Regions from separate parts of the Vibrio sp. 03_296 genome, predicted to be linked through region 2. Evidence: predicted binding sites of a transcription regulator. Region 2 holds the regulator's gene; each other region holds the start of a gene.
What was found. Region 2 encodes PurR, which represses purine synthesis genes. Its sites were predicted from a motif close to TNANGNAAACGTTTNCNTNA; they were not measured.

Region 1 (4,520 bases), on a different contig from region 2:
TGATTTAAAAGCGGGTGCGGCAGGGACGGTACTCGATCTATTTTCTAGTCAAGCGGCGTATCATTACGCAACCATCGAAAAAGGATTGTTAGAGTCGGAATGTCGTGAGCAGTTGCAGGCCTTTTTTAAGCGCCGTCGTAAAGAGATCAAGGCGTTGAAGAAGGAACAGCAGGCTCAAAGTGATCATGATGATGTGGACGTGGAAGAAAAGTAGAGGGCAGTAGCAAACATCTGCTTTTTATGGTGCAGATGTTTACTCATCCATTAAGCGTGGTTCACAAGGTGCACAAAAATGCGATTGCGAGCGCTAATTTTTCTTTTTGTATTCGCTAACTTACGTTTACGTCGGTTAGCCGCTACAGTTTTGTTCAGGCGTTTGGATTGGACGCGACGTCTTAACACAACGACCTCCTACTGACGATAAATAATCCCCTTAACGACGACGATAACGTCTCCGCATTCTTTAGAGCCTTGGCTTTAAGAGAAGTTTTTGGGGTGGTTAAATATGAACTCTTTCAGTACAAGCTTGACGCTTGGAAAGTGACGCTAAGATTTAGATCGACCGAAGTGGTCTGCTTAGCTTAATTCAGAAGAGCGATTTTAGATAAAGTTGTCGATAAAAAGCAATCGACTTTTACAAAAATCGCTCCACTTCTGCTCTTAAGGTTGGACTTCTGTGGTGAGTGTCGCTTGGCTGACGGTGACATCTGGCGACAGAGCTTCGTTTTCTGCTGCGTCAATGTCACTAGCAGCCGCCACTAACTCACTATTTTCGAGTGGCGGGATCACTTGAATTTCACCCTCTTGATCGCTCGCAATCAGAGAGTTTTGTCCCACATGACCAATGATGCTTTGGTAGTAGCGGCGGATATTCTCAACGTAATTTTTCGCCTCGTCTCCACGAGCATAACCGTAGCGAGTTTGGCTGAAATACTTCTTCTGTCTTAATAGCGGCAGTCTCTCTTTCACATCTCCCCAAGAATCTGGATTGCCACCTTGTCGTTTGGTTAAGCGGCGTGCATCCATCATATGACCAAAGCCAACGTTGTAGGATGCTAAAGCAAACCAGATTTTCTCATGTTGAGGGATCGACTCAGGTACACGAGCGACAATACGACGCAGATATTCAACGCCACCGCGGATAGACTGCTCTGGGTCTAAGCGGTTTTTTACGCCAACACTTTGCGCAGTCGGCAACGTCAGCATCATCATACCGCGCACACCGGTCGGCGATTTCGCGAGGGGATTCCAATGTGATTCTTGGTACGCCAGAGCGGCAATTAAGCGCCAGTCAAATTCTGCAGAATATTGCTCAAATAAAGGAGCCCATTTGGGTAATTTATTGTCCAACGCACGGATAAAGGCGCGCGTATCCACATAATCGAAGCTGCCAATGTGGCCAATGTATTTTTCTTCTAGGCGTGCAAGTTCGCCAGATTGACTAATGTTGCCGAAAAACTCAATCATCAGCGCATACAAAGATTCATCCGGTGAACGGCGAACAAACCAAGAAACAGGTTGGTCTTCGGTGACTTCAAATGCGGTGGCTAAATCGGGGTAGAGACGTTGAGCCAGTGATAATTCGATAGAATCGCTGATGGCAAATCTCAGCTCCCCAGTTGAGACGCGGCGAAGCAAATCGTAATTATCGGCATCAGAGACGGTGGTAAATTGCAGCTCTGGGTAATCGTTTTGTAGCGATTTCAACAACGTCACATTTTGTGATTGTTTCACCACTTGCAGAGTGTTGGCAGCCGCATTGTTACTGGTTTCGTCTTCATCTTCTGAGGTGGTTTTGGCGTTTTGGTATTCGACTAACTGTTTTAAGTTACGTGGGCGTAGGGCACCATTTTTGTACACCACGACTTGACTGACGTAATAATAACTTGGCCCGGGGCGAAATTGTTTAATCGCTCTTGGGGTCTGGTTGAGGCCAGTGGCGATCAGGTCGATGTCTCCGCGTTTGAGCATGGGGAACAACTCGGCTTGGCGAAAAGCCACTTTCACTTCAAGTTTGACGCCAAGTTCATCGGCAAACTGACGAGCGAGTTCGTAATCTAAACCGGTTTGTCCATCAGGACCGATGTAATAAGAGAGTTGATTATTGAGAGTACCGACACGGAGTACACCTCTCTGTTTGATCTGATCAAGTTCGCTAGTGGGCTTTGATTCAATCTGACACGCTGATAAAAACAGCGTTGTCGCGATAATAAACAGAAAGTTACGTAGTTGGTGAAGATTAAATATTGGCATCAAGTCTGCTCTCAAAAATCGATTCGTCTCTTTATATCAAAGCGGGCAAGGTAGGCAAAGAAAAAGCGATAGGCAAAATTGTACACCTTTTCTTAGTGACGACATTTTGGTTGTATTTCAAATTTGACAAAAAAAGTGACGCAAACGGTTGCTTTTGGTGTTACATCACAAAAACAATTGCTATATAATGCGCCCGCAACAGAGAGGTGCAATCGGCATAAGTTCGAAGTAAAACAGTATAACCCACTGAATTTATTCCAATATCACCTTAATCAATTGCATAAGAGACCTAAGCACATGAGAATTTTGCGTGGCTCCCCAGCTCTTTCTGAGTTTCGAGTTAATAAACTACTGGAACTTTGTCGTGAACAAGATCTGCCTGTAACGGGCATTTATGCCGAGTTCATGCACTTTGCGGATCTGACCTCTGAGTTAGACGCAGAAGCGCTAGAAAAGTTAGAGAAACTTCTTACTTACGGCCCAACTATCGAAGAGCACGAGCCTCAAGGTCTCTTATTGCTGGTCACTCCTCGTCCTGGCACCATCTCTCCTTGGTCATCAAAAGCGACAGACATTGCACAAAACTGTGGTCTTAACGCGGTGAAGCGTTTAGAGCGCGGCGCGGCGTACTACGTTGAGTCGTCATCAGAGCTTTCTAGCGCACAAATCGACATCGTAAAAAGCATTATTCATGACCGCATGATGGAAGCAGTATTTGGTGATTTAGAAGCAGCAGCGGCATTGTTCAGCGTTGCACAGCCTGCACCAATGACTCAGGTGGATATCCTTTCTGGAGGTCGTCTCGCGCTTGAAGAAGCAAACGTTTCACTTGGCCTAGCGCTGGCAGAAGATGAAATTGATTACTTGGTGGAGAACTTTACTAAGCTTGGCCGTAATCCAAATGACATCGAACTTATGATGTTTGCTCAGGCTAACTCTGAGCATTGTCGTCACAAGATCTTTAACGCCGATTGGACGATCGATGGTGTGGAACAGCCAAAATCGCTGTTTAAGATGATCAAAAATACCTTTGAAACAACGCCAGATCACGTGCTGTCTGCTTACAAAGATAACGCAGCGGTAATGACGGGTTCAAAAGTCGGTCGTTTCTTCCCTGATCCAGAAACGCGTCAATACAACTACCATCACGAAGATGCGCACATCTTGATGAAGGTAGAGACGCACAACCACCCAACCGCAATCTCACCATGGCCAGGTGCTTCCACCGGTTCTGGTGGTGAAATTCGTGACGAAGGCGCAACCGGTATTGGCGGCAAGCCAAAAGCGGGTCTGGTTGGTTTTACCACCTCGAACTTACGTATTCCTGGCTTTGAACAGCCATGGGAAACCGATTTTGGTAAGCCGGGTCGTATCGTCAACGCCCTTGACATCATGCTAGAAGGCCCTCTCGGTGGTGCGGCATTCAACAACGAATTTGGTCGTCCAAACCTCCTTGGTTACTTCCGTACTTACGAAGAGAAAGTGACGTCACACGCAGGTGAAGAAGTGCGTGGCTACCACAAGCCAATCATGATTGCTGGTGGTATGGGTAACATTCGTGACGAGCACGTACAGAAGAAAGAGATCCCTGTCGGCGCAAGTTTGATTGTTCTTGGCGGCCCTGCGATGAACATTGGTCTGGGTGGTGGCGCTGCGTCGTCTATGGCGTCAGGTCAGTCGGCCGAAGATCTGGATTTTGCTTCGGTACAACGTGAAAACCCAGAGATGGAGCGTCGCTGTCAGGAAGTGATCGATCGCTGTTGGCAGCTTGGCGATAACAACCCAATCGCGTTTATTCACGACGTTGGTGCGGGTGGTATTTCAAACGCGTTACCAGAGTTGGTCAATGATGGTGAGCGTGGCGGTAAGTTCCAGCTGCGTGATGTACCAAACGATGAGCCGGGAATGAGCCCATTGGAAATCTGGTGTAACGAATCTCAAGAGCGTTATGTACTCGCGGTCGCACCAGAAAACATGGCGGCATTTGATGCAATCTGTAAACGTGAGCGTGCGCCATACGCTGTGGTCGGTGTGGCAACGGAAGAGCGTCACCTCACGCTGGAAGATGCGCACTTCGACAATACGCCGATTGATATGCCAATGGACATTCTGCTTGGCAAGCCACCAAAGATGCATCGTGAAGCAACCACACTCAAAGTAGACAGCCCAGCGATGACGCGTGATGGCATCGAACTTAACGAAGCGGTGGATCGCGTACTTCGTCTTCCAACTGTGGCTGAAAAAACCTTCCTGATCACCATTGGTGA
Region 2 (4,520 bases):
AAGCTTGGGACAGATATGCCCCTAAAGCCATCTACCTTGAGCAAACAGAGCGCTACTGGTATGAAACCCTCGGCCAGCTATGGCAAGGCATGCGAGATTTGCTCCTTACTGACGAACAAATCATGGCAGAGAATCGCGCATCAAAATGATGAATCATGATCTGCAGAAACAAAAAAAGAGCTTAATCCGCTCTTTTTTTGTTTGTTAATTTTGGCTTTCTAAGCCACGCCTAGTCGCCTGCAAACATGTAGCCTTCACCGTGTACGGTCACAAAAATTTGTGGGTTTTTAGGATCAAACTCCATTTTTGCTCTCATGCGACGAATCAAAACATCAATCGTTCTGTCGTTTGGCGCGTCAACACGATGGCTAATCATGTTGAGAATGCGTTCACGGCTTAATACCTGATTTGGATAAGACGAAAGCGCCACCAGCAGCTCATATTCTGCCTTGGTCAACTTCACTGGCTCACCATTGTGGCTCAACGCTCGACGATGAATATCGAAGGTCCAGTCGCCAAAACGGACAATATGGTCTTCGTTTTCCGCATCTTGATGTTTTGAACCACCACTGCGCGCAAGCGAAATCCGCCACAACAAGTTTTTCACTCGAACCAGCAGTTCACGTAACTCAAATGGTTTGGTGACGTAGTCGTCTGCCCCCATCTCCAAACCAACAATTCTATCTATGCTATCCGTGCGTCCGGTTACCAAAATAATGCCAATGTCCGATTGGCTGCGTAGTTCACGGGTCAGCATCAAGCCGTCTTCACCTGGTAAGTTAATGTCTAACATCACCAAATCAACGCAGCTATTTTGCAAAATATGACGCATCTCGGCACCACTTTCCGCTTCACTTACTGTGTAACCTTCTTTTTGAAAATAACCCGCAAGTTTACTGCGAGTCACTACATCATCTTCTACGACTAATACGTGATAGCTCATTTACACCACTTCATGTCATTTCTGTCTACACGGGCAGACATTCTATTCATAACTAGTAACATTTCTAGTCATACTTCGTTTGAAATGCAAGTATCTTGATTTTTATTGATTCAAAACAAGCTTAATATCAGACCATTAACAAGCTCAAATATATTTATATTTTTCTTAACAATAGGCGTTATTGTTATTCATTTTTTTTGGTTACACTTATAGGAGATTGATTTAGGAGCGATAAATGATGCAAGAGATAAAAGCCTTTAATGAAAAACGTGCGGAAATATATTGGTGGCTTTCCAGCTTATTTGCCAAAGAACTGACTCAGGAAGAACTCGATAAATATCAAAGCATGGAAATTAGAGCGTTTTTAACGGGATTGGCTGAAAACGATGCTCTGCGACCATCCGTTAACGCCTTTGTCGACGCACTCAATCGTCTTGTTGACCGTCAAGATGCGCAATTGGAATTAGCGGCAGATTTTTGTGACCTATTTTTGAAAACCGCAAAACATGGCGCGCTGCCATACGCATCAATTTACCTTACAAAAGATGGCCTACTCAATGGCGAGCCGGCACAAAAAATGGATGCTTGGCTAAAAAAACATGGTGTGCAGGTCAATCAACAACTAAATGAACCGGCCGATCACTTAGCGATCATGCTCGACTTTCTTGGCAACCTCATCATTCGCTCAAATGAGTTTGAACAAGATCGCCACATGGAAGATGCTTTCATCGAGCAAAACACATTTATTCAAGAAATGTTGCTCTCTTGGTTACCTACCTTCTCTCAACGAGCAGCACAATATGATGAGTTTGGCTTCTATAACAGCGCAATAAAACTACTTGTTGCGTTTTGTATGCTGGACAGCGACTATTTAGTTGGATAATAATTACGCCCTTATCAATAGAGCAAACACTCGGTTACACTTTAACCACTAAAGTGTGAACACGGATACACATTTCGCTGTTTGAGTAGGTTGCCACTCTTGCCGTCTCAGTCTAAAATTGAGACCGCAATCGATAAAATATGATTTTAATGCAAACCGCTGAAATACAGCGGTTTTTGTGTTTATTTAAAGCTAAGCTGCTGCTTTTCTAGTGTGTCTTCCTTACAAAGCGAATTCGGAGAAAGGTAGCAAACTGTGTTGCAACAAAGAATCGTAGATTCAAAATGCAACCTTAGACAGGACAATACCTATGGCCACAATTAAAGATGTCGCGCGTCTCGCTGGAGTATCCACGACCACAGTGTCGCACGTAATCAACAAAACGCGTTTTGTTGCAGAAGCCACTCAAGAAAAAGTCATGAAAGCGGTTGACGAGCTCAACTACGCGCCTAGCGCAGTAGCGCGTAGCCTAAAGTGCAACACCACTCGTACTATTGGTATGCTGGTCACTCAATCTACCAATTTGTTCTTTTCTGAAGTGATTGATGGCGTAGAAAGCTACTGTTACCGCCAAGGTTATACGCTAATTCTTTGTAATACGGGCGGTATCTACGAGAAGCAACGTGATTACATTCGTATGCTTGCGGAAAAACGCGTAGATGGCATTTTGGTGATGTGTTCAGACCTCACTGAAGAACTACGCGAAATGCTTGATAAGCATGCAGATATTCCTAAAGTGATTATGGACTGGGGTCCAATCAGCTCACAAGCCGATAAAATTATCGATAACTCAGAGGAAGGTGGCTACTTGGCCACTAAGTACTTGATTGAAAATGGTCATACAAAAATTGCGTGTTTAAGTGGTCACTTTGAAAAAGCCGCGTGCCAAGAGCGCATCCAAGGCTTTAAACGCGCGATGAAGGAAGCTAATATTGCCGTTAACAACGAGTGGATCCTTGAAGGAAACTTTGAATGTGATACGGCTGTGATGGCTGCTGACAAGATCGCGTCGTGGCAAGATCGCCCAACGGCGGTCTTCTGCTTCAACGACACCATGGCACTGGGTTTGATGAGCCGCCTTCAACAGTCAGGCCTTCGCATTCCTGAAGACATCTCTGTGATCGGCTACGATAATATTGAGTTGGCGGAATACTTCTCACCACCGCTAACAACCATCCACCAGCCAAAACGCCGTGTTGGTAAAAATGCATTTGAGATCCTTCTCGAACGTATTAAGGACAAAGAGCATGACAAACGCGTGTTTGAAATGCATCCCGAGTTAGTGGTTCGTGATACCGTTAAAAAAATCAATTAGTTAAGACTAATATTCTAAAGCATCCAAATCTGGATGCTTTTTTTTTCATTCTTAGTAAGTGATTTGTTAAGTCAAATTCTGTTAAGTTCTTAAAAACGAGCATTCATTCACTTAACTGCAACTATTATCTGAACCAATGTCACATTTTTTATTTGAAAATGTGATGTTACTCCAATAGAAATCGTATCCTTCTAGTGTCACGCACAGGGCAAACCATTTGAAAAAGTGGGACGCAAAGCCTCCGGCCTAAACCAGACGTTTTTTGGTAGGTAGCGGGGTTACCGATGGCAAAAATGCATAACAACAAGTTTACCCATTAATGACATTGTATTTGCATTGGTTTGCTAATCTCTCGGACCTGATTTGGTGGCGTAATAGTAATTACACCGAGATAACACATCATGGATAAACCGATACTCAAAGATTCAATGAAGCTTTTTGAGCAACTTGGTGCGATAAAATCTCGCTCAATGTTTGGCGGATTCGGCCTTTTTGCAGATGAGACCATGTTCGCACTTGTGGTGAAAGACCAGCTTCATATTCGCGCAGATCAAAAATCAACATTACTTTTTGAAAAGCAAGGGCTCAAACCATACGTTTATACTAAGCGTGGGTTTCCTGTTGTCACTAAGTACTACGCGATTTCAGACGCGCTATGGCAAGACCAAAATGCACTACTCGCTTTAGCCAAACGTGCATTGGCCAGTGCTAATAATGATAAACAACTGCAAGCAACAGCAAAACCTGAACGATTAAAAGACCTACCTAACCTGCGTTTAGCCACCGAACGAATGCTTAAAAAGGCGGGAATTGAAACAGTCGAGCAGTTGGAGTCTCAAGGCGCGGTTCGTGCGTACGAAGCGATTAAAAACACCCACAGTGGTGCCGTGAGCTTAGAGCTGCTTTGGGCGTTAGAGGGAGCCATCAATGGTACGCACTGGAGTGTGATTCCTCAGCAACGTCGAGACGAATTAGTGAATAAATTGTCTTTGTAGGCAAGCACGTTTATTATTTCTTATAGATTAAAACCACATCAAAATGATGTGGTTTTTTTATATCGTTTGAAAGATTTTCTGTCTCAATCAGGTCTGATAACCAAGCTATCTGGAGAAAAATTGAATGAACAAAAAACTCGTATTCGGAATCTTGCTTATCGCGACCATTATTTTATTGGCGGTTAATTTTAGTCAATACCTCACACTCGACAACGCTAAAGCACAACAACTTGCCCTGAACAGTTTTATTGAAGAAAAATTTCTGTTTGCTTCAATAAGCTATTTTGTCATTTACGTTGGTCTTACCGCCTTTTCAGTTCCTGGAGCTACCGTCGTCACGCTATTAGGCGCTGCTCTGTTTGGTTTTTGGTATAGCCTACTTCT
Region 3 (4,520 bases), on a different contig from region 2:
CAATCAATCTATAATAATTCCATATTTTATAAATGAGACACATCGCAATTATTTATAAAACAATCGACTAAAAAATCAACAAACAACCAAAATTTGTTCAATAGAAATACCCACGAGCAAGACAAAACACCACACCGTTCGATAAAACTAGCGCAATACACTAACCAACTCTGGCAATCACATCGTAAACAAAGCTGTTTTTCCCTGCTTTTTTGGCTCGATAGAGTGCTTCATCCGCTTGACGAAACGCTTTGCGATAATGCTTTGGCTGATGCGGCGCTCCGCCACAACTGAAGGTAATCGGGTCACGCAAACCAAACTCAAACGCCGCGATCTCTTGCTGCAGACGTAAAATCTTGTCCTGTATGACCTCAATCTCTTGCAGGTAAAAGGCCATGAGAAACTCCTCACCTCCCCAGCGGCAAGCCACGCCGTTACCACCAACACAGCTTTCAATTTTCTGCGCCACAATCTGCAACACCTTGTCACCAACATCGTGCCCGTAGCGATCGTTGATTTTCTTAAAATCGTCGATATCGAGAATCACAATCCGATGCACTTGGTTTGAGTTGATGAGAAACTCTTCAATATACAAACGGTTAGGTAGTTGAGTGAGTGCATCCGTTACTGAGAGCTGCTGCAGTTTTGCATTGGACTCTTTGAGCAACGCCATGGTTTGCCTGCGGCCAGAATCGTAAAAGTAGGCGATAGCAAACAAAGTAAAATGGATGACCGTTAAGTGGATAAAGCTGATGTTGTCGAAAGGCACTGCAGTCCAGTTCGGCATTTGGCTAAAACAGATCCAAGCGATGACAGCAAAATTGAGTACGCTAAACGTCGCCCCTAAGCGATAACCGACAACAAAAATGGAGATCACCGGAATGCTTAAAGTAAATGCGAGGGCAAATTCCTCATTTCCCGTATCAGCGATATAAAGCAAGCTGATCACCATCATCACAACCACCGCAATGATGCCCGCCAAACGGGAACGCCGATTACCTTTAAGAAAATAGAAACCAACCAAACAGCCCAACACACCTAGGCCATCGAGCAAAATCATCGGAGGAAAAGGGACAATAAATATGTTGTAGTAGAGAAAAAAAGAAAATATTGCCGTTAAAAAAGAGAGTGCAATAAAAACAAATGAGCTCTCCCTAAAATCTTCATGCCAGCGGCTTAGATTAAGCCACTTCTCAATTACTCGAATGATCACGCGTACGTCCAGGTTGTTACATCAAGCTAAAGTAGTTAAGCCAATAATCTACTCAACTTGATGCAACATTCCTATTAACCGTGCAAAATTTGTCGAAAATTCAGAAAAAACTCAATCGTTGCACTGGTGTTTGGTCGTTAACCCGCAGCAGGCAAATCCAACAACATGCTTGCCACAGAGAAATAGATCATCACCCCAATGGCATCTGCAATGGTCGTGATTAATGGGGCACTCGCAGAGGCTGGATCAAATCGAAGTTTGCTGAGCAGAAACGGCAGCAACATGCCCACCACGGAACCAACAATCACCACAATCTGCATGGTGATCGCCACCACAAGCGCGATGTGATACCCCCCTCTCACAAAACCCAGCAGTGACACCGCACCAGCCATAGTGATACCAAGAAGAGCGGCAATGCAAAGCTCTTTACTGAGCATTTTCGCCCAATCTTTCGCCATCACTTCTCCTGTTGCTAGCGCGCGTACCATTAACGTGGCCGATTGCGAACCCGCATTACCGCCACTGTCGATAAGTAAGGGTAAGAAAAACACGAGTGCCACATGGCTTTGGATGATCTCTTCAAAATAAGCAATCCCAGCGCCTGAAAAAACGTTGCCGAAAACCAGCAGTACCAACCAGAAAACGCGTTTGCGATACATCATCGAAATAGACGCATCTTTCAAGTTAGTGTGAGTATCGATGTGCACAGCGTGGCCGCCACCAACGTTTTGTGCGTTCGCGTTATCGATTTTTTGTGTCTGTAATAGAGTCATGGTTATCTCTCCTGAGTGTCGCTCAGGACAAAGAAACCCACGCAGTCACCTCCGCCCTTTCATCGGACGAAAAGTTGTACGCATGACATGTCGTCGCTTATTGTTCTAGACGCGACAAAGCATCTAGGAAAAATCAATAAGCATATCGTTCCCGCAGCAAACGGCCGAAGGCATATATCAATAGAGAGATGGTATTAACGAGGAAAAGCAGTATTCGCTTATGCCAATGGGTATCGACTACCCAGCACAAGCTAACAATGTAGATTGGCAGGCTAGCAGAAAACCGTTGGCATTTTCGAAGGCTCGAAAAAACCATTTTGTGATATTCGACTACTCGACGAGTCCATAGGTTTCTGTTGTACCTCAATAAATGAAAAGGAAACGATGAGTGCTGCCCATCGCGCTTTAAAAACGAGCGGCATGCTATTTTTTGGACGCAGCAAAGTCAAGATGAGCAGGCCGCTTTGACACCATCGTGACATTGCTAACAAAGCCCGGACAATCCAAATAAAGGGAAAAATGACCAAAATGAAAAAGCCCCAGCACCATGAGATGTTGAGGCCTTAGAATAAATGGCACGCCCTGTAGGATTCGAACCTACGACCACATCCTTAGAAGGGACGTGCTCTATCCAGCTGAGCTAAGGGCGCGCTACAGGGACAGGATTATACGAGTTCATTTTGGTAAATCAACGGGTTTTCTTAACAAACTGAATCAAATGGCTAAAAAAAGGGCGCCCACATTAAATATGCTTAAAAACGCCCCAAAGCAAACGTTTGCGTATAGATATTTATTTGATGATTTGCGACAATACGCGCCAAGTTTTTGCCATTCGTATTCTTAAGGAAAGTCATGACTGCTCAAAATATCGATGGAACTCTCATTTCCCAAACTGTTCGATCCGAAGTCGCTGCTCGCGTAAAAGCTCGTGTAGCTGCGGGATTACGTGCGCCTGGCTTAGCCGTTGTGTTGGTTGGCGAAGATCCAGCGTCTCAAGTTTACGTTGGCAGCAAGCGTCGCGCGTGTGAAGAAGTGGGCTTTGTCTCTAAATCGTTTGATCTTCCCGCTTCTACTTCAGAAGAAGAACTCCTGGCGCTGATCGATGAGCTCAATAATGATGCTGAAATCGACGGTATTCTGGTTCAACTTCCTCTTCCAGCGGGGATCGACAGCACGCACGTTCTAGAAAGCATTCATCCAGAGAAAGATGTGGATGGTTTCCACCCATACAACGTTGGCCGCTTAGCGCAACGCATCCCTAAACTGCGTTCTTGTACACCAAAAGGCATTATTACGCTGCTTGAGCGTTACAACATCGCACTACGTGGTAAGCATGCGGTGATCGTGGGTGCATCAAACATTGTTGGCCGCCCAATGACACTCGAACTTCTGCTGGCAGGTTGTACCACAACCACCTGTCACCGCTTCACTAAAGATCTTGAAGGTCATGTTCGCCAAGCTGATGTGCTGGTGGTTGCGGTCGGTAAGCCGAATTTTATTCCTGGTGAATGGGTTAAAGAAGGCGCGATCGTGGTCGATGTCGGCATCAACCGCCTTGAATCGGGTAAGCTGATTGGTGATGTGGAATATAATAAGGCTCGTGAACGCGCCAGCTTCATTACTCCAGTACCCGGAGGTGTTGGCCCAATGACGGTGGCCAGCCTCATCGAAAACACCATGCTTGCTTGCGAGCAATACCACACCAAATAACTCCTCTTCGGCGGGGAATATCATGACCTGCCGAGACTCAAACTGGTTAAAACAGGCGGTTCCTGTTAGACTTTGCCGCCTGTTTCATCGCCCCTTTTTGAGGTCTTCATGGCGTATCAATGCCCCTTGTGTCACCTTGCGTTAGAGCAAGCAGAGCGCACGTTCAAATGTTCCAACAATCATCAATTTGACCTAGCCAAAGAAGGTTACGTTAACTTGATGCCTGCTCATCACAAACGTTCGAAAGATCCTGGTGACAACAAAGAGATGATGCAGGCTCGCCGCCGCTTCCTCGAAGGCGACCATTACGACCCAATGCGTCAAAAAGTGGCGCAACTTTGCCGCCAATACCTGCAAGGTACGCCGCACCGCCTACTTGATATTGGTTGTGGTGAAGGTTACTACACCGATGAAGTCGCTAAAACCTTGGTCGCGCAGCACCCAGAAGCCAAAACGTTTGGCTTGGACATTTCCAAAATCGCTGTTCGTTTCGCGGCAAAACGCTACCCTAACGTTAAGTTTTGTGTCGCTTCAAGCCATCGACTTCCTTTTGCAGACGAAGCGTTGGACGGCATCTTACGCATCTACGCACCATGTAAAGCCGAAGAGCTGGCGCGATGCATTGCTGAGAATGGCGTTGTGATCACCGTGACGCCTGCAGGCCGCCACTTGCTGCAATTGAAAGAGAAGATTTACACCGAGCTCAAACTGCATAGCGAAGAGCCAGAGCAAATTGATGGATTTACGCTAGAACACCAAGAGAAACTCAATTACGTAATGGACTTAGCAGGCCAAGATGCGTTTGATTTACTGCAAATGACCCC

Region 1: a site for PurR is predicted at 2,390-2,409, ahead of purL (phosphoribosylformylglycinamidine synthase). Genes of this name have one in related genera too.
Region 3: a site for PurR is predicted at 2,751-2,770, ahead of folD (bifunctional methylenetetrahydrofolate dehydrogenase/methenyltetrahydrofolate cyclohydrolase FolD). Genes of this name have one in related genera too.

What each region holds. Positions count from the first base shown of each region.
Region 1 is NZ_NPKW01000029.1:64,372-68,891, reverse strand. It holds gene tadA (tRNA adenosine(34) deaminase TadA) at 1-214, shown strand, start outside; gene mltF (membrane-bound lytic murein transglycosylase MltF) at 661-2,253, opposite strand; gene purL (phosphoribosylformylglycinamidine synthase) at 2,551-4,520, shown strand, end outside.
Region 2 is NZ_NPKW01000157.1:29,138-33,657, reverse strand. It holds gene elyC (envelope biogenesis factor ElyC) at 1-149, shown strand, start outside; gene torR (two-component system response regulator TorR) at 230-943, opposite strand; gene torD (molecular chaperone TorD) at 1,179-1,826, shown strand; gene purR (HTH-type transcriptional repressor PurR) at 2,137-3,141, shown strand; cyclic di-GMP riboswitch class I at 3,339-3,427, shown strand; gene CIK04_RS21615 (TfoX/Sxy family DNA transformation protein) at 3,543-4,136, shown strand; gene CIK04_RS21610 (TVP38/TMEM64 family protein) at 4,261-4,520, shown strand, end outside.
Region 3 is NZ_NPKW01000149.1:62,967-67,486, forward strand. It holds gene CIK04_RS20900 (GGDEF domain-containing protein) at 161-1,213, opposite strand; gene CIK04_RS20905 (magnesium transporter) at 1,351-1,986, opposite strand; tRNA gene CIK04_RS20910 (tRNA-Arg) at 2,560-2,636, opposite strand; gene folD (bifunctional methylenetetrahydrofolate dehydrogenase/methenyltetrahydrofolate cyclohydrolase FolD) at 2,839-3,696, shown strand; gene rlmA (23S rRNA (guanine(745)-N(1))-methyltransferase) at 3,805-4,520, shown strand, end outside.